Regions from separate parts of the Bradyrhizobium lupini genome, predicted to be linked through region 2. Evidence: riboswitches for the same ligand, from Rfam matches in the RefSeq annotation. Region 2 holds a riboswitch; each other region holds the start of a gene.
What was found. A riboswitch is a leader RNA that binds a small molecule or an ion and turns the genes downstream of it on or off. The one in region 2 is predicted to bind cobalamin.

Region 1 (10,264 bases), 1.7 Mb from region 2:
GATGGCGGTTGCGATGGTGGTGGATGCCCTGTTGGGCTGGCCGTCGTGGTTGTTCGCGCGGATCGGCCATCCCGTCACCTGGCTGGGCTGGCTGATTTCTGCCATCGACACCGCCTGGAATCGACCGTCTGATCCGCCGGCATTTCGCCGCGCCGCTGGTCTCGCCGGAGCGCTCGCGGTGATCGCGCTCTCGGTCGCGCTCGGCTGGGCGCTGCAGTCCCTGCTTCCCTTGGGCTGGATCCAGATCGTGCTGGTCGGCGTCCTCGCCTGGCCGCTGGTCGCCCTACGCTCCTTGCACGACCACGTTGCTGCCGTCGCAAACCCGATGCGAGCGGGTGACATCGCCGCCGCCCGAGACGCGGTCTCGCGCATCGTCGGCCGCGATCCCGCAGCGCTCGACGAGGCCGGGATCGCGCGTGCGGCGATCGAGAGCCTCGCCGAGAATGCATCCGACGGCATCGTCGCACCCGTGTTCTGGGGCGCGCTGTTCGGTCTTCCCGGCATTTTGGGCTACAAGGCGATCAACACGCTGGACTCCATGATCGGCCATCGCTCCGAACGCCACGAAGCCTTCGGCTGGGCCGCGGCGCGCATCGACGATGTCGCCAATTTCATTCCGGCGCGGCTGACCGGATTTCTGTTCGTGCTGCTGGCGCCCCAGCGATCCGAGGCGCTGTCGTGCATGACGCGGGACGCACGCCGTCATCGTTCGCCCAACGGCGGCTGGCCGGAAGCAGCCATGGCGGGTGGGCTCGGTGTGCGGCTCAGCGGTCCGCGGATCTATCACGGCAGCATCACGAACGAGCCATGGCTGAATGAAGCTGCGCGCGATCCGCTTGCCGCCGACATCGATCGAGGCTTGACGGTTTACCGCCGCACCATGCTGCTGCTCGCCGGCATCCTTGCGATCCTGGCCTTCGCGTGAAAGAACAGCGCATGCGCGAGCACGGTGGAAATCTCGATCAGGCCCAGCAGCGCTTCGGCGGTCGCGCGGAGGACTGGATCGATCTGTCGACCGGTATCAACCGCCTGCCTTATCCCGTGGGCGAGGTGAGTTCGCGCGCGTGGAGCGCGTTGCCGTCGCGCGCCGAGATCGAGGCGCTGCATCACGCGGCGCGGCACGCTTACCGCACGAGCGCGGCGGTTGTCGCGCTCGGCGGCGCACAGGCGGCGATTCAACTGCTGCCGCAACTTGCGCCACCCGGCCGCGCGCGCATCCTCGCCCCGACCTACAACGAATATGCCGGGGTCCTCTCGGCCGCGGGCTGGGAGGTCCAGGAGGTCGGGGACTTCGACGCATTGGCGGGCGCGGACCTCGCCATAGTCGTCAATCCCAACAATCCCGACGGCCGATGCCACCCACCAAGGGATTTGCTGACGCTGCTGCCGCGCGTCGGTCGTCTCGTCGTCGACGAGAGTTTCGCCGATGTAGCCCCGCAGCTATCGCTTGCATCCGGGGACCGGCCGGGGCTGCTGATCCTGCGCTCCTTCGGAAAGTTCTATGGCCTTGCCGGCCTGCGGCTCGGTTTCGCGCTCGGCAATTCGTCCGACATCGCCAGGCTCGCCTCGATGTCGGGGCCTTGGCCGGTCTCGGGAGCGGCGATCTCCATCGGCTGCCGCGCGCTGCGTGACGATGCCTGGGCGGAGGCCACGTCCGCGCGGCTGGCGCGAGACTGCGGTCGTTTCGACGGCATGGTGCAGTCGCAAGGCTGGACGCTCGTCGGCGGGACCCAGCTGTTTCGTCTCTACGAGACGCCCGACGCGCCTGCCGCGCAGGAGAAGCTGGCGCGTCGCCATATCTGGTCGCGCGTGTTCGCGCGAGAGCCGACATGGCTGCGCCTCGGGCTTCCGGGCGGCGAATCCGAATGGACGCGCCTGGCCGAGGCTCTAGCGCGCTAGCGCGAGCAGGCCGTCGATGTCGAGATGTTGCTCGATGTGATCGGCGAGCGCATCGAGCGCGCTATCGACCCTGGCGTGATAGGGCTCGTCGCCGGCGGGAATGTCGAGCTTCGCCAAAAAGGCCTTGCGGAAATCATCCGACGTGAACAGGCCGTGCAGATAGCTGCCTTGCACGCGCCCGTCGCGCGAGATCGCGCCTTCCGGTTCGCCATTCAGCCTTGCGAATGGCCGCGCGCGATCCGGCCCATCAGTGCGGCCGATGTGGATTTCGTAGGCTTCGATCGGTTGATCCGTCGCGGCATGCACGGCCGCGACACGCGTCAGCGTCTTCTGCGGGCTCATCACCGTCTCGACATCCAGAAGCCCGAGACCCGGTGTGTCGCCGGCGGGGCCCTCGATCCCATCGGGATCACTGACGCTGCGTCCGAGCATCTGATAGCCGCCGCAGAGGCCGAGCACATGGCCGCCTCTGCGGCAATGCGCCAGCAGATCGATGTCCCAGCCCTGCGCGCGGAGAAAGGCGAGGTCGCCGCGGGTGGATTTCGAACCGGGAATGATGACGAGGCGCACATCGCCGGGAATGGCTTCGCCCGGCCGCACCATCACCAGATCGACGCCAGGCTCGAGCTTGAGCGGATCGAGATCGTCGAAATTGGCGATCCGCGACAGCGCGAGACAGGCGATCTTGCATTGGCCCGGCTTGCGCGCATCGCTCAGGCCCAGCGCATCCTCTGCCGGCAGCTCGCCGGCGCGCGCGAACCAGGGCAGCACGCCAAAGCCGCGCCATGCGGTCTTCTCTTCGATCAGCTTGTAGCCGTCATCGAACAGCGTGGGATCGCCGCGGAACTTGTTGATGACAAAGCCCTGGATCATCGCGGCATCATCCGGGTCGATCACTGTCTTGATGCCGACGAGTTGCGCGATGACACCGCCGCGGTCGATGTCGCCGACCAGCACGACCGGCACATCGGCCTTGCGCGCAAAACCCATATTGGCGATGTCGGCCTTGCGCAGGTTCACCTCGGCCGGGCTGCCGGCGCCTTCCACCAGCACGAGATCGGCGCGCGCCTTCAGCCGCTCGAAGCTCTCCAGTACCGCGTCCATCAATGCCGGCTTCATCGCCGCATATTCACGCGCACGCGCGGTCGCGATGCGTTTTCCATGCACGATCACCTGCGCGCCGACATCCGTCTCGGGCTTCAGCAGCACCGGGTTCATGTCGGTGTGCGGCTCGACGCCGGCGGCGAGCGCCTGGAGCGCCTGGGCGCGGCCGATCTCGCCGCCGTCGACAGTCACGGCCGCGTTGTTCGACATGTTCTGCGGCTTGAACGGGAGCACGCATAGGCCGCGTCGCACAAAGGCGCGCGCGAGGCCGGCGACGATGAGCGATTTGCCCACGTCCGAGCCGGCCCCCTGGATCATCAATGCGCGCGCCATCGCGAGTTTCTTAGAACTCGACGCCGGCTTGCGCCTTGATGCCGGAGCGGAAGGGATGCTTGACCAGCGTCATCTCGGTGACGAGATCGGCGATGTCGATCAGCTCGTCCTTGGCGTTGCGGCCGGTGAGCACGACATGCGTCATCGGCGGCTTCGAGGTCACCAGGAAATCGACGACCTCGGCGATATTGAGATAGTCGTAGCGCAGCGCGATGTTGATCTCGTCGAGCACGACCATGCGGAGATTCGAATCGAGGATCAGCTCCTTGGCCTTCTCCCAGCCGGCGCGGGCGGCGGCAATGTCGCGGGCGCGGTCCTGCGTCTCCCAGGTAAAACCTTCGCCCATGGCGTGGAACTGGCAGAGGTCACCGAAATGGCCGGTGAGCATGCGGCGCTCGCCGGTATCCCAGGCGCCCTTGATGAACTGCACGACCGCGCAGGGGAAGCCATGGGCGACGCAGCGGACGATCATGCCGAAGGCCGAGGAGGACTTGCCCTTGCCGGCGCCGGTGTGGACGATGATGAGGCCCTTTTCGCCGCTCTTGGTCGCCATGATCTTGTCGCGGGCGACCTTCTTCTTCGCCATTTTCGAGGCATGGCGGGCGTCGGTTTCGTCGGCCGTCTGGCTATCCGGTTCGGAGGTCATCGGACGGGGTCCTTCGGCTTGACAAGAGGCGGTCGGGGGCAAATGGTGGCCCGGCGTTGGTTCCTGTCCTACGACAGGCGAAGAGGGAATGCGATAGGGTCCGAATCGGCAAGATTTGGTTCCAAAATGCAGCCGCCCCCGCGACCGTGACCGGAGAGATGCCCGAAGCCACTGATCCCCTGGGGATCGGGAAGGCGGGGATCGAAGGGGAAACCCTGCTCCGCAAGCCGGGAGACCTGCCAGCGCGGACGATTTTGGACCGGCGGACGGGGTGTTCCGCGACGGGGAAACGGGCCTTCGCAAGAACGGTTCGTGGGCCTCTTCGCTTCCCGCTGTTTATTCTGGAAGAAGCGATGACCGTCACACTTCATGTCTGCATCACCTGCCGCGCCGGCCAGACGCTTGGCGAGGGCGAGACGACGCCCGGCAAGCGCCTGCATGGTGCGATCCTCGAGGCCGGCGTGCCTGACGGCGTCAGCGTGGTTCCCGTCGAATGCCTGTCGGCATGCAACCAGGGTTGCTCGGTCGCGCTCAGCGCGCCCGGCCGCTGGTCCTATGTCTATGGTCGCCTCTCGGATGCGAATGCGAACGACGTGGTCGCGGGCGCCGCGGCCTATGCGGCCGCGCCCGACGGCCTTGTGCCCTGGCGCAGCCGCCCGGAGATCTTCCGCAAGCAATCGCTTGCCCGCATTCCCCCCATTTCCCCCTTGGCCGTCGTGCCGGAGGCCGCCGAATGAATTCGCTCGCAAAAGTCCCGGTCACGGTCGTCACGGGCTTTCTCGGCTCCGGCAAGACCACGCTGATCCAGCATCTGCTTGCCAATGCCAACGGCAAGAAGCTCGCGGTGCTCGTCAACGAGTTCGGCAGCGAGGGCGTCGATGGCGAGATTCTGAAATCCTGCGCCGATGCGAATTGCCCGGAAGAGAACATCATCGAGCTCGCCAACGGCTGCATCTGCTGCACCGTCGCCGACGATTTCATTCCGACCATGGAGAAGCTGCTGTCGAGGCCGGTGCGGCCCGATCATATTCTGATCGAGACTTCGGGCCTGGCACTGCCCAAGCCGCTGCTCAAGGCGTTCGACTGGCCGGAGATCCGTTCGCGCATCACCGTCGATGGTGTGATCGCGCTTGCCGACGCCGAAGCTGTCGCCGCCGGCCGTTTCGCGCCCGACCCAATTGCCGTCGAAGCGCAGCGCGCGGCGGACGGCAATCTCGACCATGAGACGCCACTGTCGGAAGTGTTCGAGGACCAGATCGCCTGCGCCGACATCGTGCTGCTGACCAAGGCCGATCTTGCGGGCGCGGCAGGCCTCGAAGCGGCCAAGGCGGCGATCACCGCCGAGATGTCGCGCCGCGTGCCGATGCTGGCGATCACCGACGGCGCGATCGACGCGCGCCTCATCCTCGGCCTCGGTGCTGCCGCCGAGAACGATCTCGCCGCGCGTCCCTCGCATCACGACGGCGAAGAGGATCACGAGCACGACGATTTTGCGTCCGTCGTGATCGATCTTCCTGAGGTCACCGATATCGAAGCGCTGGTTGCATCCGTTCAGCGTCTGGCGCGCGAGCAGAATGTGCTGCGCGTCAAGGGTTACATCGCGGTGCAAGGCAAGCCGATGCGCCTCTTGCTGCAAGCGGTGGGCGAGCGCGTGCGCCACCAGTTCGACCAGCCCTGGGGCGCGGGTGCGAGGCAGTCAAAGCTGGTCGTGATCGGCGAGCACGGCGATATCGACGAGGCCGCGATCAAGGCGGGACTCGGTCTTTCAGGATCCGGTATCTGATGCACGTCGTCTTCCGCGAGAGCCGCGGTCTCGAGGAGACCGCGATACCAAGGGACATTGGCCAGGACCCGGCCGATCTCGTGGTGCTCTCGTATTCGGATTCCGATCTTGCCGCGTTCGCGGCCGGCTGGCGCCGTGGCCGCGACAGCCTGCCGTCGCTGCGGCTCGTCAATCTCGCAGAACTTCGTCATCCGCTCTCGGTCGACACCTATGTCGAACGCACGCTTGCGCACGCGCGCGGCATTCTCGTGCGTTTGATCGGCGGGGAATCCTATTGGCCGTATGGGCTCGCGGCCCTGCAGCAGCTGGCGAAGGAGCGCGGCATCGTGCTGGCCGTGCTGCCGGCCGACGGCCGCGACGATACGCGGCTGGACGCGTATTCGACCCTGCCGGTCTCGACGTTGCGGCGGCTCAAGGTGCTCTGCGACACCGGCGGCCCCGTCCCATCGCAAGCCGCGATCGCGCAGCTTGCGCTGGCTTCGGGCCTCTATGCGGGACCTGTTATCGGCGACATGACCGTGCCCGAGATGGGCTTTTACGATCCCGCGCGCGGCGTCATTGCCGCGCCGGCGTCGGGTGAGGGCAGGCCGCGCGCGCTCGTGGCCTTCTATCGCTCCTATCTCACCGCTGCCGACACCGGCCCGGTCGATGCCCTGATCGCCGCATTGCGCGAGAAGGGGTTCGACGCGTTTGGTGTCTTCGTTACCTCGCTGAAGGCTCCAGGCGTTGCAGATTGGTTGCGCGGATATCTCGCGCAAAATCCTCCGGCCGCGATCGTCAATGCGACCGCGTTCTCGGCGATGGGCGACGACGGCACGACGCCGTTCGACGCCGCATCCTGCCCCGTGTTCCAGGTCGCGCTCTCCACGGCCCGCCGCGAGGACTGGGCGAGCTCGCTCCGCGGCCTGTCGCCCGGCGACCTCGCGATGCATGTGGTGCTGCCCGAGGTCGACGGCCGCCTGTTCGCGGGCGTGGTGAGCTTCAAGTCTGCCGCGATGCGGGATCCCGATTTGCAATTTTCGCATCTGGCACACAGGCCTGACGAGGAGCGCGTGAAGGCCGTCGCCGCGCGCGTTGCGGCCTGGCGGCGCCTTGCGGAGACGCCGGCCGCTGACAAGCGGATGGCACTCGTGCTCTCCAACTATCCGGGCCGTCCGCATCAGATCGCGCACGCGGTGGGTCTCGATGCGCTGGCGTCGGTCGAGGCTTTGGTGTCCGACTTCGCGGAGGCCGGATTTGATCTCGATCCGGTCCATGCCCTCGGCGAGACGCTGCTCAAGCAGACCTTGAGCTGGAGCGTCGCCGATTACCGTGCTGCACTGTCGCGCCTTCCGCAAGTGTTGCAGGATGATCTCGCGCAAGCCTGGGGCGCGCTGGAGACCGATCCGGGTTGTCGCGACGGCGCGTTCCATTTCGCTGCGATTCAATGCGACCGGTCGATCATCGCGGTTCAGCCGGAGCGTGGCGATGCGACCGCGCGCGATGCCGACTATCACGATCTCGCCCGCACGCCGCGCCATGCCTATGTCGCGTTCTATCTCTGGCTCCGCGAGCAGGGCTGTGATGCCGTCGTGCACATGGGCGCGCACGGCACGCTGGAATGGCTGCCCGGAAAATCCGTGGCGCTGTCGCAGGCGTGCTGGCCGGAAGCCCTGATCGGCGATTTGCCCGTCATCTATCCCTTCATCGTCAACGACCCCGGCGAGGCTGCGCAGGCCAAGCGGCGCCTGGGGGCCGTCACCATCGGCCATCTGCCGCCGCAGCTCGCAATATCAGCGGTGCCGGACGGATTGCGCAGGCTTGAACAGCTCCTCGACGAGTACTCGACGGCCGATGGTCTCGATCCCGCCCGCCGCCAGCGTCTGATCGCCGCGATCCGCGATGAGGCACGCGCGGCTGGCCTCGAAGACGATCTTGGCCTCGATGCAGCGGCCGCTCCGGCCGAAGCGATCCCGCGGATCGACCGCTTCGTCTGCGATCTCAAGGAAAGCCAGTTCGGCGACGGCCTGCACGTGTTCGGCCGCGGCGCCTGCGGTGAAGCAGAGCGCGACGCTTTGCGGGCCGCGCTTGCAGGCCGGCGCGTCGCGCCGGGGCCGTCAGGTTCGCCCTATCGCGGCCGCCAGGACGTGCTGCCCACGGGACGCAACCTTTTCGCCGTCGATCCGCGCGCGGTGCCGACGCCGTCGGCGCATGCGCAAGGCATCAAGCTCGCCGAAGAATTGCTACGTCGTCATTTGCAGGATCATGGCGACTGGCCAAAGGGCCTTGTCGTCGATCTCTGGGGCTCGGCGACAATGCGCACCGCCGGCGAAGAGTTCGCCATGGCGCTGCATCTGGCCGGCCTCGCACCGCGCTGGGATCATGCTTCCGGCCGTGTCACCGGCTACGACATCATCGCGCCTGCGGAGCTTGGCCGGCCCCGCATCGACGTCACGCTGCGTGTCTCGGGCCTGTTCCGCGACGTCTTCTCAGGCCTTGCGCAATTGTTCGAGGCGGCAGCCGCGGCGCTGTCGGTCCGCGAGGACGAGGGCGACGAAAATCCATATCGCCATCGCACATCGCGCGTGTTCGCGCCGCGTCCCGGACAATACGGCGTGGGTCTCTCGGCAATCCCGGACGCCTTCACGCCCGAGACGCGCGAAGCCGCCGGCGAAGCGTGGCTCTCGGCATCGTCATGGGCGTTCTCGGCCGATGGCGAAATCAAGCTCGATCGTGCCGGTATCGAGAAGCGGATCGTATCGGCCGATGCTTTTGTTCACATGCAGGATTTGCCGGAAACCGATCTTCTGCTCGCGGCCGACTATGCCGCGCATGAGGCCGGCATTGCGGCTGCCGCGGCCCATCTCGGCGCGGCGGGACCATCGCTCTATCATCTCGATGCGACGCGCCCCGAGCAGCCGCATGCGCGTACGCTGACCGAGGAAATCTCCCGTGTCGTCCGCGCGCGCGCGGCCAACCCGGCCTGGATCGCGGGCATGATGCGCCACGGTTTTCGCGGGGCGGCCGAGATCACCGCGACGCTCGAGCACATGGCCGCCTTCGCGCATCTGGCCGGCGCCGTGCCGCCGCATCTGTTCGACCTCTACTACGATGCGACGCTCGGCCATGACTACGTCCACGCCTTCATGGCCCGCGAAAATCCGGCGGCACTCGCCGCGATGGAAACGTGTTTCACGCGCCTGCATGAAGCCTCGCTCTGGCGAACGCGCCGCAACTCGATTGCGGCTGCGCTGCGGGAGGCCTCATGAGTGCTTCCGTGGTCAAGGGCTGGTGTCCCGGCGCGCTGCGCCCGATGCAATCGGGCGACGGGCTGGTGGCCCGCGTGCGTCCGTTCGGCGGACGGCTCGACGCGGCGCAGATCTCCGGACTGGCTCATCTCGCCGAACGCCATGGCAATGGCCTGATCGACGTGACCAGCCGGGCCAATCTCCAGATCAGGGGCGTCAACGAGACCAGCCACAGGCTGCTGCTCGATGGCCTTTCCCAACTGGCGCTGCTCGACCCGGATGCGGAGACCGAATCCCGTCGCAACATCCTTGTGACGCCGTTCTGGCGTAGCGGGGACGAGACCCAATCGCTCGCCGCCGAGCTCGAGGAGGCGCTCGCCGACAGCCAGCTCGAACTTCCAACCAAGTTCGGCTTCGCCATCGACGACGGCACCTCACGCGTGCTTGCGGGCGATTCCGCCGACGTGCGGATCGAGCGCGATGGTTCCGGCGGACTGCTGGTACGGGCTGATGGCGACAAACTCGGCCGCTCGGTCCCACGTGGCGAGGCCGTGACCACCGCGCTCGCATTCGCCGGCTGGTTCGTGACCTCCGGCGGCGCGAGAGGCGGGCGAGGGCGGATGGCGGCGCATCTTGCAGCCGGTGCAATCTTGCCGGCGGCATTGCGCGGCGAGGCCGAGCCGGCGCCGATCATGGCCGCGGCGCGTCCCGGCCTCTATGCGCAAGGTGCGATGGTCGGGGTCGCCTTCGGACAGATGGCGCATGCAACGCTCAACCAGTTCGCCGGTTGCGGACATGCGCTGCGCATGACGCCGTGGCGGATGGTTTTGAGCGAAGCCAAGCGCGTGATGCCGAACGCGACCGGCCTGATCACCGAGGCCTACGACCCTGCGCTGCGCGTCATCGCCTGTAGCGGTGCGCCACGCTGTCGCGAGGCGCATGCCGATACCCGTGGCCTTGCCGCGGCCCTGGCGCCGAACATCGGCGCGGCCGCACGGCTACACGTCTCCGGCTGTGCCAAGGGCTGCGCCCATTCTGGTCCCGCCGCCATCACTCTGGTCGCGACCGGCGCAGGCTTCGATCTCGTGCGCGCCGGGTCGACGCGCGATGAGCCCATCCTGCGCGGGCTGAATCGCGACGACATCGTCAAAGATCCCTCCATCCTGATGGGAGGGCACTGATGCCGCACACGTACGAGACCGACGGCGCTGCGATCTACCGGCAGTCCTTTGCCACCATCCGGGCCGAAGCCGATCTTGCGCGCTTCACGCC
Region 2 (10,264 bases):
GGTCCAATTGAACGGTATTTTTCCTGCCCAGGTAATTTATGGTAAAAAGGCCAAGACCTCCGACCGAAGTGCTCAGGTGCGGATTTCACGCATTGCAACGTTCGTAAATTGGTGCATCACCACTGTTCCGGCGGTAATAGCGCTTGGGTTCATGGGACTTGCGCTCAAGGACATACCTATCACGGCGCTGTCGAATGCAAATCCTGAGATTATCCAGGTTGCCATTCTGAGCGTTTATATTTCGTGCTGGGCTTACGGGACCAGCATCGACACGAAAATCCAGGGTGGAATCTATGCGGACGACCCACAGGGAGGACGTGTCCGGACCGGATCAATTGCTGCTGTCGCCTTTCTCGCGGTTGTTTCAGTCATTTTGCGCCCTGAATGAGATGGAGGAGAAGTTCACGTTAGAACCGGCCATCGGGCGTGAGGGATCCCGAAAGCCCAGGGGTCGGCGCCGGCGTTCTTCAAGATGATCAGCTTCGGCTTCCGTGACGGACCCTGTTCGTCGATGCCGCGCTTCACGAGGAATATGAACGGCTCCACTTCGAAAATCGACGCCGCCACAGATCGGTTACTTGCCGCATTGAAGCTCGAGGGAGGGACGAAGAAAGTATCGCCCAATCGCTCATCTTGAACATCACCGAGCACCGGCAGCTCGGGATGTCGTCGCGCTTTCCGCTTTGATCCGCATGTCCGTTGGACTGGTTGGAATGATTCCACTTGGTACCTTCTGCCAACCATCATCGCCTTCTAGGTTCGGCATCACTACGCCTGGGGCCATCCTGAACCTCGTCTTTGGCTTGACCGCGCTCAGCTAAATTGATTCTCCGTGTCAGTGCCGATTGTCCTCGAAATCCGCATTGGACGCCATGTCACGGCATTCGGTACTTGGGCTGGCGAAGACTCCAGCCGGGATGCCGCTCTAACGATGTCTGCCCTCTGGATGGAAGATGCCCGTCATGCAAGCGGAGATCATCTCCTCCGAATCGATCGCTCTGCCTCGCGCGCCTTTCGCTTCTGTAGGGACGAGTTGGCTGCTGCACTAAGCCGCCGCGTCGGTTCACGACCTAGCGTTAGACCCGTTAATCTTCCCTTTTGAGCTTCTCGCGCTCTTGCTGAAGCGCTTCGGTCTCTCGGGCGACCTCGCGTCCTTCGCCCAGTTGTTCTTGGAAACGCTGGCGGGCCTCGGCGAGAACAGCGGGGGCGAAGGATTCAGTCAGCCGAATCTCGATTGCAGATTGGGCACTGCAGGGTGAGTTCATGAGCGCTTTTGCCGCCGTCGGGTTAGATGTCATGAACCCTCCATTTCGGCAGCTCTTAGGCCCGAATAAACGTGATCCGGCCCCCTTCGCCACGCTTCCGATGTGGCTTTATCTTTATTTCGACGTCCTGATCGAACGCCGCCAGCATGCGCAGCAGCTTCTCCACGGAAACCAACTTGAACTGCCCTTGAAGCAGCTTGGAGATGTTGGGCTGCTTCACGCCGACGAGCTTCGCGGCTTCGGTCTGAGTGATCTCCCGCTCCGCCATCAACCGCTTCAGTGTACAATGAGGGCTGCCTTGAGTTGGTACTCGTCCGCGTTCGAGAGGCGGTTGGCGGGCAACTTCTTCCTCGTGCTCATGATCGGGCTGCGTTTGTTCCGTGTTGATAGCTTCCGCGTCGCGCAGGCGCTGCCATGCGAGGCCAGATCGTCCCATATGCGGATCGGCGGCCAAAAGAGCTGCTGATCGGACCGCGTGAAGGTCAATTTGAACGCTCTACCGCGCTCGAGTGCCTTCGGAGTTTTGGCTTAACCTGTTGCGGGTGTGCTCGTCTTGGGGGACGGCATATATCGGCCGGGGACCACATATGTGTGTGCTTAAGAGTATGGACAGTATTCGTGTGCGCGCGCCTGCGGAATTCAGCGTAAGGCACGCGTCACTTCCATAGAAGAGATTCTGGCCAGTCTGTGAACTCCAACTCGAAGCTACGTAGGCCGGTGGGTTTTGTCGTGAATTTAAGAGTCTTCCCTGAAAGGTCGGCCAATGAACCAGATGCGAATGTGAAAACTGTCGTGCCGGAAGTTGCGACCCCAATGCCTTGCTCGCCTTCCATGCTAGAGAAGTCGGTCGCCTCGGAGAGTTGCCCAAGTGCAACTCCCTCCAGCGCGTGGTGAAATTCCATGGAGGCCAAGTATGTCCCTTTGTCAGCAGCCCACTCGCTGACCGACACTGCTGTGATCCCCGCGTCGGTCAAGAGACCACCTTCGATCCGGCAGCCATATTGAACGGTGAGAATAATCCGCTCATTCCGAACTCCGGCCGGCTCTCGATCGGCGGCAGTGATCGTGCACGCGTACCGCCTTGTTTCCGCAACCGCCCCCATGCCTAGCCCGATCCACTCGAGAGCGGAACATAGTACAAAAGCGAGAGCGGGTCTTATCATTCGACTGCACCTGATCTGAAAAATCGTTCCCTGCTCTGTACAATCTGACGCTACGGGCGATTCAAGCTCCTTCGATCGCTCTGCCGGATCAACGTTACTCAGGTGACTGCGGTGTCGCAGAAGCGACGCGAGCGGTATCCCCCGGCAGTGCCCTTGGATGGGGCCGGAACGATTTCATTGTCGGTGCGCAGCGGGCAGCACGTCGGTGAACCAAGGCTATGGGCCGAGCTTTTCAGGTCGGCGGCGGCCATGAGAGGCGCGACGGCCCGCGGCGCCGGAGCGCTACATTCCTGACCCAGGCGCAGGCGCTCTGTGAGCGGACGCTATTTAACGCGGAATGCTCCCGCGGCACAGGTCCCCAAATTTTGCTTCACAATCTCAATGTAAAAGGAAACGTGGCCGAGACGAGCCGTTCAAAGGCAGACTGCCGCTCAAGCAGACGCTCTTCGAGCATCTTACGCTGGAGATCATCTAGCTCGCTTTGAAGCCTTCTGCGACAACGCCAAATGTCATTCCGTACGGATCTGATCTCATTCAAGCGATCGTCAATCGATGCCATCACGGATACCGTATCCAACTTGAACCAGCCATGGACAAGTGCTCAATCACGTCCTTCCTCGCTAAGCCGCCGATAGATCTCAGGACTTGGGCCATCTGCGGACATGATGTCACGATCTCCTCCCAGCGTGTCCTCTTGTATCGGCGTCTTTCAACGCAAGAGCACGAAGTAGCGGTTGCTCCTGCAGAAGTTCAGCTTATTTTGCCCTCACCGCGCAGGATTTCAAAAGCTAGCAGCAGCCCGTGAGTGGGCCGACTAGGTAATCCAACCAACACCCGCCGGATCACGGGTCAGGCCGGTCACCTGTCCAATTGGAGGAACGATCAATCGGACGGTCGCACCGTCACACTCTGGGCAGCCGCGCCTTTCAGACTTGAGCACGGCAATTGCCATGCCAGCGAACCTCAGGTGGAATTGAAACAAGCCATGTTCGGTTCGGAGGCTCGTCCTTTACGAACGAGCCGGGTTTCGCGGCGGCGGCGCGCCAGAGCGGCCCGGATATGAGTCGGAGAGGCTTCAGTCGGCAGGGCTCGGCGAAATCGTGAACGATGCGCACCGCCGGGCGCCTCGGCTCAGTGTCTCGCCCAGCTGCGTAGGTCTTGTTACCGCCGTTCCCGCGTGCGGCCGGCAAGCTGGCAAGCGAACTTCACCACAAGCATCTGCGATCACCTCTAGCCGGGCCTGGCGCCTTGTAGCATCTGTGACACTGAATGTAGTGATCAAACCAAGACATCCGCCTTTGTTTGTTCCTCCGGACCCGTTCTACAACTAAATCAGCAACTTGCATCTCGCGGACGCAACTGGCATCGCAGTTGCTAATTGTCCAACCACACCGTGAGCGCTGAGCGCGGCCAGCGGTGTAAGACGGAGACATCAACTTTGCGGGAGCGTATTGGCCACCCAATCGCTCGATGGAGCACCGATGCGGCCACCGGACAGCTTACTGCGTGCGGCACACTTGTTGTTGTCAGATCGACCTTCACGCCGAACGTTGAGGCGCTAGTCTGATCGACCAACAGAAAGGCCGCGATCTAAGCTCAAAGCGAACTCGCGAATCACATAAGCCCCTCAAGCCCGTGCGTGAACGCCGGCGGCGAGCTCCTCAGAGTCGTACATTTTTGATGCAGCCTCGCTTCAGAGGATCCGCTGCATGCTGCGCCGGACCCTCGAGGAGTGCGTGGCATCGCTTTCGACTGTTTCCTTTTCTAACAATCAGAACTAATGAGGCGGTGTATGAACATGTCGATCCCGGAGCTTCGGGTTGTCGCTGAAGCATCTATTTTAGCTATTGGGCTGCTGATGTCGTCAGGAGCTAACGCCGACGATGATCTGATGAGAAACGCCAAGCAGATCTTCCATCCAATCCCCTCGGTCATTCCTGCGGTAAAAAACAATCCGGTGACGCATGGAAAGGTGGAGCTTGGCAAGATGCTGTTCTTCGATCCGCGGCTATCGGCGAGCGGGGTCATTAGCTGCAATACGTGCCACAATCTCGGCACCGGCGGAGTCGATGCCGGTCCGACCTCCGTTGGTCACGGCTGGAAGGTCGGCCTGCGCCGGGCCCCAACTGTCTACAACGCAGTGTTCAATGCGGCGCAATTTTGGGACGGACGCGCCGCGGACCTCAAGGCGCAGGCCACCGGCCCGGTGCAGGCGAGTGCCGAAATGAATGCGACTCCAGATCATGTGCTCGGTATCTTGAACTCAATGCCCGGCTATGTCGTCTTGTTCAAGAACGCTTTTCCGAACGAAGCGAGACCGGTCACCTTTGAAAATTTTGCGAAGGCGATCGAGGCTTTTGAAGCGTCTCTCATTACACCTGCGGCTCCATTCGATCAGTATCTGGAGGGCAATACACATGCCCTCGATGATCAGCAGAAGTCAGGGTTGGCACTGTTTATGGCGAAGGGATGTTCCTCTTGCCACAATGGTATCAATCTCGGTGGACAGGCCTACTTCCCGTTCGGCGTGATGAAAAAGCCGGACGCAAGCGTGCTTCCGGACGCCGATAAGGGCCGGTTCGCGGTCACCAGGGCGGTCGGCGACGAATATGTCTTCCGCGCGGCGCCATTGCGAAACGTCGCGTTGCGAGCCCCTTACTTTCATTCGGGACAGGTTTGGAGCCTGAAGCAAGCTGTTGCCCTGATGAGTGAAATCCAGCTCGGCACCAAGCTTAGCGATAGAGAGGAAAACGACATTATCTCATTTCTGAATTCGCTGACCGGTCGGCTGCCTAAGATCGAATATCCGATACTGCCGACGCGCACCAACACGACACCAAAGCCTTCAATAGACAGATAGCCTTAGCAGCACCGGCCTCATTCCCTGCCGAACAGCAACAGATGCGCTCCAAGAACCCGGGGTCCCGCAATGACGCCAAAATGAATGATCCCCTGCTGTCACTGATAAGCAGGCACATAAAAAGCCGCCCGGCCTCAATGCGAGGCCGGGCGAAAGTCACGCGGGAGCGACGCTGCTTTCCGCATCGTTCCAGCTTTCGTCGGTAGGGAGGACCACCGGCGATCGACTTACGACGAGGGCACTCGCCGTCAAACAACAAGAAGCGGATATCGCTCTGCACAAGTTAGCGAGCCGCTTGCCTTCCGCTCCTGTCGTAAACTTCAGGACTTGCTCACCACTTGCCAGCTGTCCGGTTGGCACGGGCAGCGCCTTGATGGAGCTGGGATCCATCGCGCAGGCGGTTTGACTGCCGAGCCCTGAAACTCAACCGTCAGTTTGCCGTCACGCGCCAGTATTTTGGCACCGCCGAATACCAGCAAATCTTCCCGAAGACCGCGCGAAGGCGCAAATTAGGTATGAAATTCCGCAAGGGCGGTAAAATAGATTGTTGTGATGGGACGCATCCACGCGATGGATAAATGAAGCGATAGGACCGTGGTTCGCGTCGAGCGTAAGTGACTTGGAATATGTCACCTAATCGGTATGGCCGGCATGCGGTCGTCCGCCGGATTCGAGCTTGTCGCCGCTGTATGCGATGGCCTCCGCCGGGGCAAACCGGCATTCGTAGGCGCTGGAAACTTTGAAAGCTCGCAAGGTTATCGCGAGCTCCCAAAGCGCGTTCATCTTATTCACAGATAGGTTGGCGACACGCTCCGTACGATCATGCCTCGGCCCGCAACTCGCGTGCGGCGGCCACCATATTGACGAGCGCGGGACGCACCTCCTCCCATCGTCGAGTTTTCAGTCCGCAGTCGGGATTGATCCAGAGCTGCCGATCGGAAACCCGCTGCCGCGCCAACACAATCAGCTGCTTGATCTCGGCTGCTGCGGGAATGCGCGGTGAATGAATGTCATAGACGCCCGGCCCGATTTCATTAGGATATTTGTAGCTCTTGAAAGCGTCGAGCAATTCCATTTTGGAGCGCGACGCCTCGATTGAAATGACGTCGGCATCCATTGCTGCGATCGCATCGATGATTTCGTTGAACTCGGAATAGCACATGTGCGTATGGATCTGAGTTCCGTCAGCGACAGCGGAGGAGCAAACACGGAAACTGTCCACTGCCCAATCTAGATAGTCCTTCCACTGCGATTTGCGCAGTGGCAATCCCTCCCGCAACGCAGCCTCGTCGATCTGGATCATGGTCGCTCCAGCCGCCTCAAGGTCGATGACCTCGTCTCGGATCGCGAGAGCGATCTGTCGGCATGTCTCGCTCCGCGGGATGTCGTCACGGACAAACGACCAGTTCAGGATCGTCACCGGTCCGGTCAGCATAGCCTTGACGGGTTTTTTGGTCAGAGACTGCGCATGTCGCCACCATTTAACGGTCATGGGCTTCGGGCGGGAGACATCTCCAAACAGGATAGGAGGACGAACGCACCGCGAGCCATAAGACTGAACCCAGCCGTGCTTGGTGAATGCGAAACCCAACAGCTGCTCGCCAAAGTATTGAACCATGTCATTGCGCTCGAACTCACCGTGTACGAGCACGTCCAGGCCGATATCTTCCTGCCAATGCACGGTATGGGCTGTCTCCGCTTTCAGAAGCTGCTCGTACTGCGTGTCATTCAGCGCTCCCCGCGCATGAGCTGCACGCGCATTGCGGACGTCCGCCGTTTGCGGAAAGGATCCGATGGTTGTGGTTGGAAACATCGGCAATGCGAAGGCGACGCGCTGGACGTCGGCGCGCTGGGTGAACGCACTGCGACGGCGACGCATGCTATCGTCGATCGCGGCCATTCGTCCGGCGACGTTCGCACTGTGGATCTTCGGCGATGTTTCGCGGGTGACGGATGCATCCTCTGAGAGCGTGAGTTCATCGGCCACGTCGGCAGCATGGCCAGCCAGCGCTTTGCCCAATATCGAAAGTTCCTTGATCTTCTGCACTGAGAACGCCAACCACGTCTTCAGATTGGGATCGAGATCGATCTCTAGTTCAATGTCGGCCGGAACATGAAGCAGCGAGCAGGAGGGGGCAATCTGAACACGGTCCCTGCCCAGTTTTTTGACCATAGGAGCAAGTTGGTCGAGTAGCGCCGGCAGATTAGAGCGCCACACGTTGCGACCATCAACGACACCGAGCGAGACCACGAGATCTCTACCTGCTCTGGCGACAATCGCGTCCAACTGGTCAGGTGCACGAACCAGGTCGACATGAACCCCGGCAACGGGCAAGGCCAAGACTGTTTCAAGATTGTCGCCGACACCCCCGAAGTATGTGGCCAGCATGATTTTAAGGGCCGGCACGGCCTTAGCGAAATGAGCATAGGCCCGGCGGACAGCGGCCCGAGATGCTTCGTCGATGTCCATCACTAGGCATGGCTCGTCGAGCTGAACCCATTCAGCGCCGCGCGAGGCTAGTTCGCGGAGAACATCGACATAGACGGGGAGGAGTCGATCAAGCAGCGACAGCGGATTGAATGCGGGATTTACGCTTTTGCCGAGCTTCAGGAAAGTGACTGGGCCCACTAGGACGGGCCGCGTCTGATAACCGAGGCTTCTTGCCTCCTCATATTCCTCGATCGGCTTCCGAGAGGCATACTTAAAGATCTGATCCTGGTGAAATTCCGGCACCATGTAGTGGTAGTTCGTATCGAACCACTTCGTCATCTCCTGTGCGGCTACGCCGGGCCCATGCTGAGCGTGACCACCGTCTTGAGCGCCACGCGCCATGGTGAAGTAGGTTTTAAGCGACACAGGACCTTCGTTCCAGCCGTAAACGTCGGGAATGGCGCCGACCATTAGGCTGGTATCGAGCACATGGTCGTAGAGCGAGAAGTCATTCGAAGGAATGACGGTCGCACCGCGGGATTTCTGCCGTGCCCAATTAGCGGCACGAAGTCCACTCCCCGCCTCGAGGAGCTCGGCTTCGCTGGATTTTCCCGCCCAGTAGCTCTCGAGTGCGAATTTGAGTTCGCGTCGTGGGCCGATGCGTGACGTCCCCAGTGTGGCAACGGGAAGCGAAAGGATTGACATAGCTTAGACCCCATGTTGGGGCAAAGGCCATGGCGGACGCAGACAGCGAACATCGCGTGAGCGACAACTGCTTGGCGCACACCGGGACGCCCCGCCCGTGGACGATATCTTGTCGAGGCAGGTCTCCTGGCTCACGGGTCGTCGCTGCTGTCCGGCCTTCCCGAAGCCGCATGGCTTCAGTGACTTCGTTGGACAGCGGCTCGCCGCTTACAGTTGCGGGGGCAGCGCCGGCATTGCACCGGCTTCCCTCTTAGCTCCGGATCAAACGAAATCCGGAGACCGCGACGGCTTGAAATTATGCGCACGATGGATCGATGCGTCAACCTACTGATTCTCGCTGCGACATTGCCCAAGCGATTACGAGCGCACTAGGCGGGTACGACGGTCTTGCTCGCGGCCTGGTGAACACGCCCTGATCCGTGGAGGCTCCGCTTGTGAAATGCATTCGCTCCCTGCTCGCGTAACGGTTGAGCTCCACCACCGGAACGAACCCGGGCCGCTTTCGGTATCTGTGTGATCGCGAGGAGGCGACCTTTTCCGTCAGCAGCTTTTCGAACCTGCGCGTCAGGAAGTGCGATCATCCTCGTCCGGCATCCGTTTGCTCACTGCCCACGAGGCTCCGTAAAAATTTCGAAAGCCGGATTGCTCCAGGACCGCACGGATGATCAGGTCGGCTCCTTGGTGTTCGGCGGGCCCGCGACCAGGCACGAGGTCGACCGCTCCGTGAGGTTGGCCAAGATGATCTTCTCGGTGCACTAGGTGTTCACGTGCTGAGCGACTTTTGCGTCGGCTTCGATGCGTCGGTGGCCGCTCGACGCCGGTCTGCCTCGCCTCGACTCGCGGCCCGCGACGATAGGCCTTAACGCGGCCACTGAGCATCGAGGGCCTTGTCCTTGTTCGTGACAAATTCGACGGTGTCCTCCGACAGAGCCCTTTGAGGGGTTCCTCGAGTCGCTCAGCGCCTTAAGCTCATAACGATGTTAATCGACCTCGATGCGCCCCATGCGGTCGTGGTCTCCTCAAGGTCCCACATCTACAACTTCGTTCGCGAAATCGAGCGATGAGGCCTTTTGGTCGCGGGCTGCCTATCCTGTCTTGGACGGGACACAGGTGTCAGGGACCGGACAGACCACCGCGCATTGCGGCGTGTCGCAATGGCCCTCGCACTCCGTACATTTTTTGGCATCGATAACGTAAATGTCGCGCTTCAGACTGATCGCCGCGTTGGGACACTCGAACTCACATGCGCCACAAACGGTGCATTGCGAAGCGACGATCTTGTAAGCCATGCCTTCCGACTCCTTAGGCGAGCGATGCCATGGGCGATCCCTTTCAAATGCCGTGCCAAACGCAGACGCGCTCAATGTTGGGCAATTTTCCCAATTCGGCTGTCCCGGGTCTGAGACCATGTTGCATCTGCGACAGCAACAGGTCGCTTCAATTTCAGGCTACGAGCCCTCGGGCCCTCTTGCGAGAGCCAGTCGCGACTTGACTCTGAAAGCGTCTGTTTGGCACGTCAGCGCGGGAGCAAGCGAGGCTGACGCTTCCTCAACCGGCGGCGACAAAAAGCCGCGAACGGCGCAGGTCTAGGTCGGATCTCGGCAAACCTCCGGTCACATCACCCCGACTGGAGGTTTGTGCAAGCCTCGCTCATGGCTGCAACGCTAGCTGCGGAGGACTCGCTGGAGGCTTGCCAAAACGGGCTTGTTGTATAACAAGCTTCGGAGGGAAATGAAGTGGCGGCGGGACGCGCAACACTGGCTTTGCAGACCGATTGAATTGCACTCAGCCTCATGCCTGGTGCGAGTAGGCATGGCGGTGCTCGTGATCGTCGCTTGGC
Region 3 (10,264 bases), 1.7 Mb from region 2:
AGTCCACCGCGAGGCGGCGGTGGCGCGGCAGGCGCAACTGACGAAACCGACCGGCGCGCTCGGCCGGCTCGAGCAGCTCGCGATCGAGCTTGCGGGCCTGCAAGCAACCGAGCAGCCGCGCGCGGCGCGGGTGCCGATCATCATCTTCGCCGGCGATCACGGCATCGTCGCGCAGGGCGTCTCGGCCTATCCGCAGGAAGTGACCATCGCGATGCTGGCGAACTTTGCCTCCGGCGGTGCCGCAATCTCGGTGCTCGCGCGTGAGCTGGGCTCCAGCCTGGAGGTCGTCGACGCCGGCACGCTGGCGCAGGGGGAGATGGCTGGAATCATGACCGACAAGCCGCGCAGCGGTACGCGCGATTTCAGCGTCGAAGCTGCGCTCACCCCCACGGAGCTGGCATTTGCGTTCGAAGCCGGCCGACGTGCGGTGACGCGCGCACAGGCCGGGCAGCCCGATCTTCTGATCTTCGGCGAGATGGGCATCGGCAACACCACGACATCGGCGGCGATCGCGGCCGGCTTGCTCGGCGTGAGCGCCGCGGAGATCGCGGGCAGCGGTACCGGCATCGACGCGGCCGGCCGTGTGCACAAGGCGCGGGTGATCGACGCTGCAATCGCACGCCATGACATTGCGGGCGCTGCGCCCGAAAAGATCCTGTGCGCCGTCGGCGGTCTCGAGATCGCCGCCATCTGCGGTGCCGTTATCGCGGCTGCACAGCACCGCATCCCCGTGTTGATCGACGGCTTCATCGTGTCGGTCGCGGCGCTGGCGGCGGTGCGGCTCAACCCTTCGTGCCAGCTGTCCCTGCTGGCCTCGCACCAGTCGGCGGAGCAGGGGCATCGGCTGGTGCTGCGCGCGCTGAACGTGCAGCCGCTGATCAGCCTGGATCTCAGGCTCGGCGAAGGATCGGGCGCGGCCATCGCGCTGCCGCTGGTGCGGTCGGCCTGCGCGCTCCACAACGGCATGGCGACCTTTGCGCAGGCCAATGTGCCTGATCGTCCGGCCTGATCAAATCGTCCGCTGATTGACGGAGACGACGCGCCAGCCGGTCGCGAGCCGGTCAATCCTGGTCAGCGACAGCGGATCGATCATGAAGCGCAGGGCCGCTTGTGGCGTCAGGTCGAGCGCGATGCACAGCGCCGCCCGGATCGTGCCGGAATGCACGACGAGCGTTGCGGCCCCGGTGCCGATCTTCGACAAACCCAGGCGGACCCGCGCGACCTGTTCCTCAAAGCTTTCGCCGCCGGGCGGCCGTCCGCGCGCCAGATCGCTCCAGAACCGTGCATAGGCCTCGCCACCGGTCGCGGCGAGTTCGTCATGCCGACGGCCGGTCCAGTCGCCAAAGTCTTGCTCGCTGAATTCGTCCAGCTGCAGCGGCTCGAGTCCCAGCGCGCGGGCCGTTTCGACGGTGCGCCGCGACGGGCTCGCATAGCTCGCGGCGTCCCGCGGCAAGCGCTGGCGCAGCGCCTCCAGCTGCGCGCGAGCACCGAGATCGGCCGGCGCGTCGGCTGCATGGATGATCCCCGAAACGCCATCGACGGGCGCGTGCCGTATCAGCCAGAGGAAGGTCTCGCCTTCCATGCTTTTCTCCAAGGAAACTGGTCGTTGTGGCAATAGCGCCGCAACTGGCACATTGACTCTGTCTGGATCGTAATCCTAGATGCTCGCGACGGTTTCCCCGAGAGGGGATGAAAAGGGAATGCGGTGCGGGGACGTTGTCCCCAATGCCGTGGCTGCCCCCGCAACTGTAAGCGGCGGATCTTGCGTCACGAGCCACTGGGTATCTCGGTCCCGGGAAGGCGATGCAAGGTACTGACCCGCAAGCCAGGAGACCTGCCGTCAGCCGTGGTCACACGCGAAGATGTCGGTCGGGGAGTACAGACATTCGGCTTCATCGGAAGGCTGCAAGCCGGACGATGGGACCCTGGTTCGCGGTGACGTGCCACTGACGTCACTCCGAGGTCCAAGACCGTGTATTCCCTTCGTATCGTACGACCACGCCGTTTCCTACTGGCATCCGCCGCTCTCACATCTTTCGTCGCCATCGACATGCCAGCGGCCTTGGCGCAGCAGGCCCGCGAGCCACTGCCGCCCGTCGAGGTGTCGGCGCCACAATCCCGCAGGCAGTCCAGCCCGGCCGGACGGGACGCGCAGAGCTCACGCCGCGCAGCAGCGCGCCGGCCGGGGACTGCATCCGCAGTGCCCAAGCCCGTCGTGCCGACCACGGCGGCACAGACGCCGCTCAACACCAATGCCGTCGCCGAAAGCGCTTCGCGCCTCGGCCTGACCGTGCGAGAAACACCCGCGACCGTGGAGGTGATCTCGGCCGCAACCATGCGCGAGCAGGGCTACCGCACAGTCTCCGACGTCGCGCAGGGAGCGGTGGGCGTCACAGCCGGCGACAATCCGGCCGAGCCTTCGGCTTTCTCCATGCGCGGCTTCACCAACAGCCAGATCAACACGCTCTACAACGGCATCAAGATCGGTCCGCAGAACATGACCTCGCGGATCATGGACACGGCCAATCTGGAGGCTGTCGAATTCCTGAAGGGTCCGGCATCACTGATGTCAGGCGAGGGCGCCGCCGGCGGCGCGATCAACTTCGTCACCAAGCAGCCGCACACCGGTCCGATCCGGAACGAGGCGGATTTCTCCTGGGACTCGCTGAACTCGTTCCGGGCGCATTACGGCTCGGGCGGCAGCACCAATGTGCAGGGGCTGGACTACCGCTTCGACGTCAGCCGTTCCTCGCTCAACGGCTTTGCCGACGACACCAACACCAAGACGCTCGATGTCTCCGGCCAGCTCAACTACCGCATCTCCGACAGCCTCAAGGTCTGGGGCGCGATCGAGTATCGGGAAGATCGCTCGAAAGCCTATTGGGGTGCGCCGCTGGTGCCGATTGCCTTCAGCGGCTCGCATGCGACGACGGGGATCGTTTCCGGCAATTACGTCTCGAACTACAACAAAACCGATCTCGGTGCCGTCACGATCGACGACCGCACCTTCAATACTAACTACAACGTCCTCGACAACAGGAACGTAGCGAAGGAGGTGTGGCTGCGCGGCGGTTTCGAGCTGAATCTGGCGCCCGACCTGACGCTGAAAAGTCAAGCCTATGCTTACGGAGCTGAGCGCACATGGTTCAACAATGAGATCGAGGCGTTCAATTCCGGGACCAACATGGTCGATCGTGAGCGCTTCTATGTCGCGCACAGCCAACGCTTGGTCGGCAACGTCACCGATTTGATCTGGGACGCGAATATCGCCGGCTTTGACAACCGTTTGGTCACGACGCTTTCCTCAAGCTACCTTGATTTCGTGAGGCCGGGCGCCGCAAATTTCCCCGGCGATTCCATTCCGCTGGTCGATCCGCCTCGCGGCTATTACGGCCTGCTCACCATTCAGCAGCAGACCGCGCGCATCGACAATGAGGCGCTGTCGTTCGAGGACCGGTTGAAGTTGACACGGACCTTTGCGCTGGTCGGCGGCCTGCGCGTCGAGCATATCGGGCTCGACCGCAATTCGACCGACAAGTTCGGTCTGGAGAAGGCGAACTTCCCGTTCTCGCAATCCTGGGTCCCGACCACGGGCCGTATCGGCTACACCTGGGAAGCCGTACCGGGCCTGACCTTTTTCAGCCAATACGCCACCGGCGCAGACATCTCGGCCAACAACATCTTCCTGCTCAATCCGACCGATCCGCTGAACCTGACCACCGCGCGCACCTACGAGACCGGCGTCAAGCACCTGTTCTGGGACAACCGGGCGGAGTGGTCGTTCTCGGCCTACGACATCCTGCGCAAGAACGTCTATGCCGCGGCCGGCGGCATGCAGCTCAACCTTGCCGGACGGCAGGAATCGAAGGGCGTCGAGCTTGCCGCGTCCGTGCGTCCGATCGGTCCCCTGCGTCTCTGGGGCAACATCGCCTATGTCGATGCGCGCTACGCCGACTTTAATTTTGTCGGCGGCTCGTTCTCCGGCAACACGCCGCCGAACGTGCCGCGCGTCGTGGCGAATGCCGGAGCGTCGTATCGGTTCTTCACGCCGTGGCCCGTGGAAGTCGGCGTCACCGGCCGTCACGTCGGCGACCGCTACAACACCGATGCGAATGTCGTGACGATGAAGGCCTACACTGTCGCGGACGTCTATGCCTTCGTCGACATCCCGAAGACGGTGTTCAACGCGGTCGACCAGGCTCGCCTGACTTTCCGGGTGCGCAACATCGCCGACAAGCGCTATGCGATCTGGGGCGATCCGTTCTATCCCGACCAGATCCTCTTGGGTGCACCGCGCACCTATGAACTCTCGGCCGCATTCAAATGGTAGGATGCTGATCGATGATGCGCGCGATCGTCCTGCTGCATCGATGGCTCGGGATCGCGTTCTGCCTGCTGTTCGCGATGTGGTTCGCGACGGGAATCGTGATGCACTTCGTTCCGTTTCCGTCTCTGACGGAAGCGGAACGCTTCGCCGGGCTTGGGCCGCTGGCGAGTGCTGGGACGAGGATTGCAGTCGCCGATGCCGTTGCCGCGAGCGGCATCGCGGATGCGACGCGCGTTCGCCTGATCCAGCGCAGCGACGGCCCGGTCTATGTCGTCTCGGGGCCATCGCGCGCAGGCGCAATCCGCGCCTCCGATGGGGGCGACGCGTCGGTCGCGTCTTCCGACGTCGCATTGGCCATCGCGCGAGATCACGCCCGCAGCCGCGGGCTGGATGCCGGACCAACCGAGATCGTTGCGCGCTCGGACTACGACCAATGGAGCGTGCCGAACGGCTTTGACCGCCATCGGCCCTTGTTTCGGGTTGCCCTCGGTGATGCCGACGGGAGGGAAGTCTATGTCTCCTCGCTCACCGGCGAGATCGTCCTGGATACGACGCGCAACGAGCGGACCTGGAATCTGGTCGGGAGTGTGCTGCACTGGATCTATCCAACGGTCCTGCGAAGCAACTGGTCGCTGTGGGATCGCGTGGTCTGGACCTTGTCGCTGCTGGCCCTGATCGCGGCTTTGCTTGGCTCTGTGCTCGGGCTTGCGCGGATCAAACCTCGCAGCGGTCTGATCGGCTCGCCCTATCGCGGCTGGCATGCGCTGCATCATCTCATCGGCCTCGTTGCGATGGTGTTCGTGCTGAGCTGGATTTTCAGCGGCTGGCTCTCCATGGATCACGGGCGGCTGTTCTCGCGCGGGCAATGGGCCTCCGCTGAATCCAGCGTGATGAACGCTTCACCGAACTGGACGGCGGCCCCATCGCTCGATCGGCAGCCTGTATCGCCATCGACCCGTGAAATCGAATGGTTTGCCTTCAACGGCACTCTCTATCGGCGGGATCGAACGGCCCTTGCCGGTCAGACCTTGATCAAGGCAGGGGACGCGCCCCGCGATGGACCGACGAGATCTCTGGATGTGCACGAGGTCCAGGGGTTGACCGCGCGCCTGGCGGCCGGCTGCGGCGGTCCGTCTGTACTTGCCGAGGACGACAACTATCCCGCGCGGTCCACTGTCCCGGGCGCCCCGGTCTACCGCTCGTATTGCGGTGACCTCTGGTTCGACATCGACGGCGCCGACGGCAATTTGCTGCAAAGGCTGGATCCATCGCGGCGGGCCTATCGCTGGTTCTACGGCGCGCTGCACACGCTGGATTTTCCGGTTCTCGTCGCGCACCCGTTGCTGCGCGACGGCTTGGTCGTCGGGCTCTGCTCCCTTGGCTTTCTGTTCTCCATCACGGGCATCATCATCGGCTGGCGCCGCCTGCGTCCGTCCTTCGCGGCCTGAGAGCCGGAGCGGGCAAAACCACCGCTTACTGATCGTACAATAAAGAGAGGCTGAGCCGACTGCCATGCATAGCTCATAAGCAATCGCATGGTCCGTAGGGCCGGTCGATCGCCTGCAAATTAGACAGTGCGTGCGGGGCGCGTGGATTGCGCTGCAGCGGATGTGGTGTTTCGTCCGGGAAAATTCGTGGTGCGCCGCACTTATGTCGCGTCGAACGATCCACACCGACGTGCTCTCCATGCGGGCAGGGCTGCACTAAAATGTGCCTCGCCGCGCCGCGCCGGTCGCGGGCTGGTCCAGTGCATTGCGACAACTCTGGCCCTATCCCGAGGCCATCGCTCTGTCGCACGCTCGCAAGCGGTGGCATGACAGGGGATGATGATGAGCGCTCTCGGTTTGCGATTGAACCTCGCGAAGGACGGGAACCACCCGGCGTCCGGTTCGAATGTCGTCCGCAGCTGACCCACACATGAGCACTGACGAAAATCACTGGGAAGTTGGCACCGATATCGGCGGCACCTTCACCGACATCATCGCGATCCGACACTCCCCCGCGGAGGCACGGATCGCGAAGGTGCCGTCGCGACCTCAAGCTCCGGTTCAGGCGATGCTGGAGGCGATCGAGGCGGTCGGCCTGCGCAAGAGCGAGATCAAGCGCTTCGTCCACGGCACCACGCGCGTGACCAACGCCATCGTCGAAGGACGGCTGCCGAAAGTGGCACTGGTGGCGACCGAAGGCTTTGCCGACGTGCTGGAGATCGCGCGCTATCGCCGCCGCGATCTCTATCGTCTCGACGTCCCGCCAAAATCGCTGCCGCTGGTGCCGCCGGAACGATGCTTCGGGCTTGCTGAGCGCCTCGATCACGAGGGCCGGGTGCTGAAGGCGCTGGATGACGCGGAGATCGAGCGTCTGGTGGCCTGGCTGAAGGGGACCGGCGTGCAGAGTGTCGCGGTCGCGCTGCTGCATGCCTATGCCAATCCGGTGCACGAGAAGATGCTCGGCGAGCGGCTCAAGGGCGTCGTTGCCCACGTCTCGCTGTCGCACGAGGTCAATCCCGAGGCGCGCGAATACGAGCGGACTTCGGCGACCGTGTTCAACGCCGCGGCGATGCCGATTGCGGTGGAATATCTCAGCGAACTGGAGCTGCGGCTGCCGATCGGTCCCGGCCTGCAGGTGTTTCATTCGGCCGGCGCCATGGTGCCGATCTCGGCCGTGAAGCGGCGGCCGCTGGTGATGGCGATGTCGGGCCCCGCGGCCGGCGTCTCCGCATCGGTCAGCATCGCGCGCCAGCTCGGCACGTCCCGGATGCTGACGTTCGATATGGGCGGCACCACGACCGACGTGTGCCTGATCGTCGACGGTCAGGCCGAGATGACCGACGGCCGCATGCTCGGCGACAAGCCGCTGCGCCAGCCGATGCTCGCGGTGCACTCGATCGGGGCGGGCGGCGGCTCGATCGTGCGCAACGGCTCCGGTGGCCTGACGGTCGGACCGGAAAGCGCCGGCTCCGAGCCTGGACCGGCCTGCTACGGCCGCGGCGGTACCGAGCCGACCATCACCGATGCCAACGCCGTGCTCGGCTATCTCAATCCGGACGCCAAACTCGGCGACCGGATCGGAATTGACATCAAGGCAGCCAGTGATGTCATCGCGCCGATCGCGCGCACTCTGGGGCTGAGCCTGACCGAAACCGCGCTCGGCATCATCAAGGTCGCGAACGCGACAATGGCGCGCGCGCCGCCGCGTCACCGTCGAGCGCGGCATCGACGGGCGCGACTGCACGCTGCTCGCCTTTGGCGGTGGTGGCCCGATGCATGCCGCGGGCCTTGCAGATCTCTACGGGATTGCCGAGGTCGTCGTTCCCAGCGCGTCGAGTGCGTTTTCGGCACTGGGCTGTCTCACTGCCGATTTCAGCTTCCTCCAGCAGCAAACTCTGCGCGCTGCGCTCGATGGCATCGACCTCGCCCGTGTGTCGGAGCGGATCGGGGTGCTGATCGACGATGCCTCGGCGCCGCTGATCGCCAACGGGGTTGCCGCGACCGAGATTCAGATCGAGCTGGTGGCCTTGATGCGCTACGCGGCGCAGAACGACGCCATTCCGGTGCCGTTCGCGCGACCGCTCGACGTCATCACGCTGAAGAAGGATTTTCTGGCCCGGCACCACGAGCTGTTCGGCTATGCGACGGGCGAGAGCTGCGTCATCGAGTCCGTGCGGGTGCAGGCGCGCCGTCCATCGACGACCGTCGTGAGCCGGCCGGCCATCGCGGTCAGAACGGTCTCCAAAGGCGAGCGCATCTGCTCGTTCGATGGCTTTCACGACATCGCCACAAGCATCATCAACCGTGCCTCGCTGACCGAAATCGTCAGCGGCCCGGCCATCATTGAAGACGCATGGTCGACCGTGGTGGTCCCGCCCGGCTGGCAGGCGAGGCCTGATGTTTCAGGCAATCTGTTCCTGACGCGGGGGGCCGCATGAAGCTCGATCCGTTCGTCGTCGAAGTCATCCGGCACGGGCTTTCGGCCGCCGCCGAGGAAATGAGCCTGGTGATGACGCGCTCGGCGCGCTCGCCGCTGCTGCGCGAGGCCGGCGACCTGTCGTCGGCGATCACGGACGCCCGCGGCGACCTGGTCGGGCAGGGCCGCGACATCCCGATCCATCTCGGCGCGATGGCCTACACGGTCCTCGAATTGCTGAAAGTGGTGCCGCGCGACAGCCTGAACGACGGCGACGCATTGATCTACAATGTCGGCCCGCTCGGCGGCAATCATCTCAATGACGTCAAGGTCGTGCGCCCGGTCTTCATCGACGGCGAGATCGTGGCGTTCGCGGTCAGCCTCGCACACTGGCCCGATATCGGCGGCACCTGGCCCGGCAGCTATTTTGCGAAAGCCATCGACACCTTCCAGGAGGCGATGCGCATTCCGCCGGTTCTGATCGCCACGGCAAGCGGCGTCAATACGCCGATCGTGCAGCTGCTCAAGGCCAATGTTCGAGATCCGAATCCTGCGAGGGCGATCTTCTCGCCCAGATCGCCGCAACGAAAGCCGGTGAGAAGCGCATCGTCGAGCTATGCCGCGAGCACGGCAAGGCGGTCTTCACGGCGGCGCAGTCGCGCCTGCACGATCTTTCCGAAATCGAGATGCGCGAGGCGCTCCGCGATCTGCCTGACGGCGTCTACGAGGGCGAGGATTATCTGGACGACGGCGGCGTCGACGACGCGCCCGCGCGCATTCATGTCAAGATCACCATTGCAGGCGACGAAGCGACCTTCGATCTCTCGGGAAGCTGCGACCGCGTCTCGAATTTCTGTAACACGACGCCGTTCATGGCGCGCTCTGCGGTGGCCTATGCCGCGCGCATCATGAGCGGGCGCGACATGAACCAGAACGCGGGCGCGCTGCGGCCGCTGACCATCATCACGCGCCCGGGCTCCATTCTCGAGCCGGGGTGGAATGCCTCGGTTGCGGCCGGCAATCACGAGACCTCGATGCGCATCGTCGATGCGATCTTCCGCGCTATGCAGGACACCATTCCCGAACGTCTGTCGGCTGGTGGGGCGACCACGGCAGGCGTCCTCTTCTTCGCCGAGCCGCGGCAAAACGGTTCGTGGAAGATGCTCTACGAGGTCCACGGTGGTGGCGAGGGTGCGCGGCATGATCGGGACGGCATCTCCGCGACGCGGGTGCATCTGTCCAACACTTCGAACACGCCAATCGAGGTGATCGAGGCGAATTACGCGATCCAAGTCGAGCAGCAGGCCATTCGTCGGAATTCCGGCGGCACGGGAGTCCATCGCGGCGGGGACGGCGTCATCCGTACCTATCGCATCCTGGCGCCGTCGATGCATCTGACTACCTGCATCGAGCGCATGGTGATTGCGCCGTTCGGCATGCAAGGCGGCGAACCCGGCAAGGCCTGCCGCATCTCGCTGATCAGGCAGAGCGCGAACGTCGCGATCGACGGCAAGTCGAACCTGGTGCTGCAGCAAGGCGATCTCGTCACGATCGAGACCTGTGGTGGCGGTGGCTACGGCGCCGAGGCTGCGGAATGAGGGGATTGCAATGAGCAGATTGTTGCGAACCGGGCTGAATGCCGGCGACAGCGCGCCCATGGACGTGGTCGGCGGCGAGGGCGTCTATTTTCATCTGTCGGATGGTCGCAAGCTCATCGACGGCAGCAACACCGGCGGCGGTCTCGGACATCGTCATCCCGCGATGGTGGAGGCGATCCGCCGCGCCGCGGATACGCCCGTCGTGAACGAGGGCTGGACCTGGGTCGGCCGCGAGCAGGCGGCTGACGACTTGATGGCCACCGCGTTCAAGGGCGAAGACGATTGGGTCGGTGCGGTGCGCTTCTGCATCAGCGGCAGCGAGGCCAATGACATGGCGCTGTCGCTCTGTCAGGCCCTGACGCAGCGGTCCGCGCTGGCGACGCGCGAACGCGCCTATCACGGCATTACGGGCCTGTCGCGCAGCATGACCGTGCAG

Region 1: another riboswitch for cobalamin. It lies ahead of AB3L03_RS05490 (DUF1636 domain-containing protein); the one in region 2 lies ahead of metE (5-methyltetrahydropteroyltriglutamate--homocysteine S-methyltransferase).
Region 3: another riboswitch for cobalamin. It lies ahead of AB3L03_RS05405 (TonB-dependent siderophore receptor); the one in region 2 lies ahead of metE (5-methyltetrahydropteroyltriglutamate--homocysteine S-methyltransferase).

Annotation. Positions count from the first base shown of each region.
Region 1 is NZ_CP162553.1:1,076,442-1,086,705, reverse strand. It holds gene cbiB (adenosylcobinamide-phosphate synthase CbiB) at 1-925, shown strand, start outside; gene cobD (threonine-phosphate decarboxylase CobD) at 937-1,899, shown strand; gene AB3L03_RS05500 (cobyric acid synthase) at 1,888-3,336, opposite strand; gene cobO (cob(I)yrinic acid a,c-diamide adenosyltransferase) at 3,347-3,982, opposite strand; cobalamin riboswitch at 4,023-4,241, shown strand; gene AB3L03_RS05490 (DUF1636 domain-containing protein) at 4,336-4,719, shown strand; gene cobW (cobalamin biosynthesis protein CobW) at 4,716-5,765, shown strand; gene cobN (cobaltochelatase subunit CobN) at 5,765-9,013, shown strand; gene cobG (precorrin-3B synthase) at 9,010-10,173, shown strand; gene AB3L03_RS05470 (precorrin-8X methylmutase) at 10,173-10,264, shown strand, end outside.
Region 2 is NZ_CP162553.1:2,749,546-2,759,809, forward strand. It holds gene AB3L03_RS13120 (hypothetical protein) at 1-388, shown strand, start outside; gene AB3L03_RS13125 (hypothetical protein) at 1,086-1,298, opposite strand; gene AB3L03_RS13130 (helix-turn-helix domain-containing protein) at 1,321-1,719, opposite strand; gene AB3L03_RS13135 (hypothetical protein) at 1,922-2,368, opposite strand; gene AB3L03_RS13140 (cytochrome-c peroxidase) at 4,221-5,288, shown strand; gene metE (5-methyltetrahydropteroyltriglutamate--homocysteine S-methyltransferase) at 6,109-8,424, opposite strand; cobalamin riboswitch at 8,523-8,723, opposite strand; gene AB3L03_RS13150 (4Fe-4S binding protein) at 9,510-9,713, opposite strand.
Region 3 is NZ_CP162553.1:1,057,257-1,067,520, reverse strand. It holds gene cobT (nicotinate-nucleotide--dimethylbenzimidazole phosphoribosyltransferase) at 1-1,009, shown strand, start outside; gene AB3L03_RS05410 (histidine phosphatase family protein) at 1,010-1,582, opposite strand; cobalamin riboswitch at 1,655-1,857, shown strand; gene AB3L03_RS05405 (TonB-dependent siderophore receptor) at 1,973-4,330, shown strand; gene AB3L03_RS05400 (PepSY domain-containing protein) at 4,342-5,775, shown strand; partial or broken gene AB3L03_RS05395 (hydantoinase/oxoprolinase family protein) at 6,245-8,252, shown strand; partial or broken gene AB3L03_RS05390 (hydantoinase B/oxoprolinase family protein) at 8,249-9,828, shown strand; gene AB3L03_RS05385 (aminotransferase class III-fold pyridoxal phosphate-dependent enzyme) at 9,839-10,264, shown strand, end outside.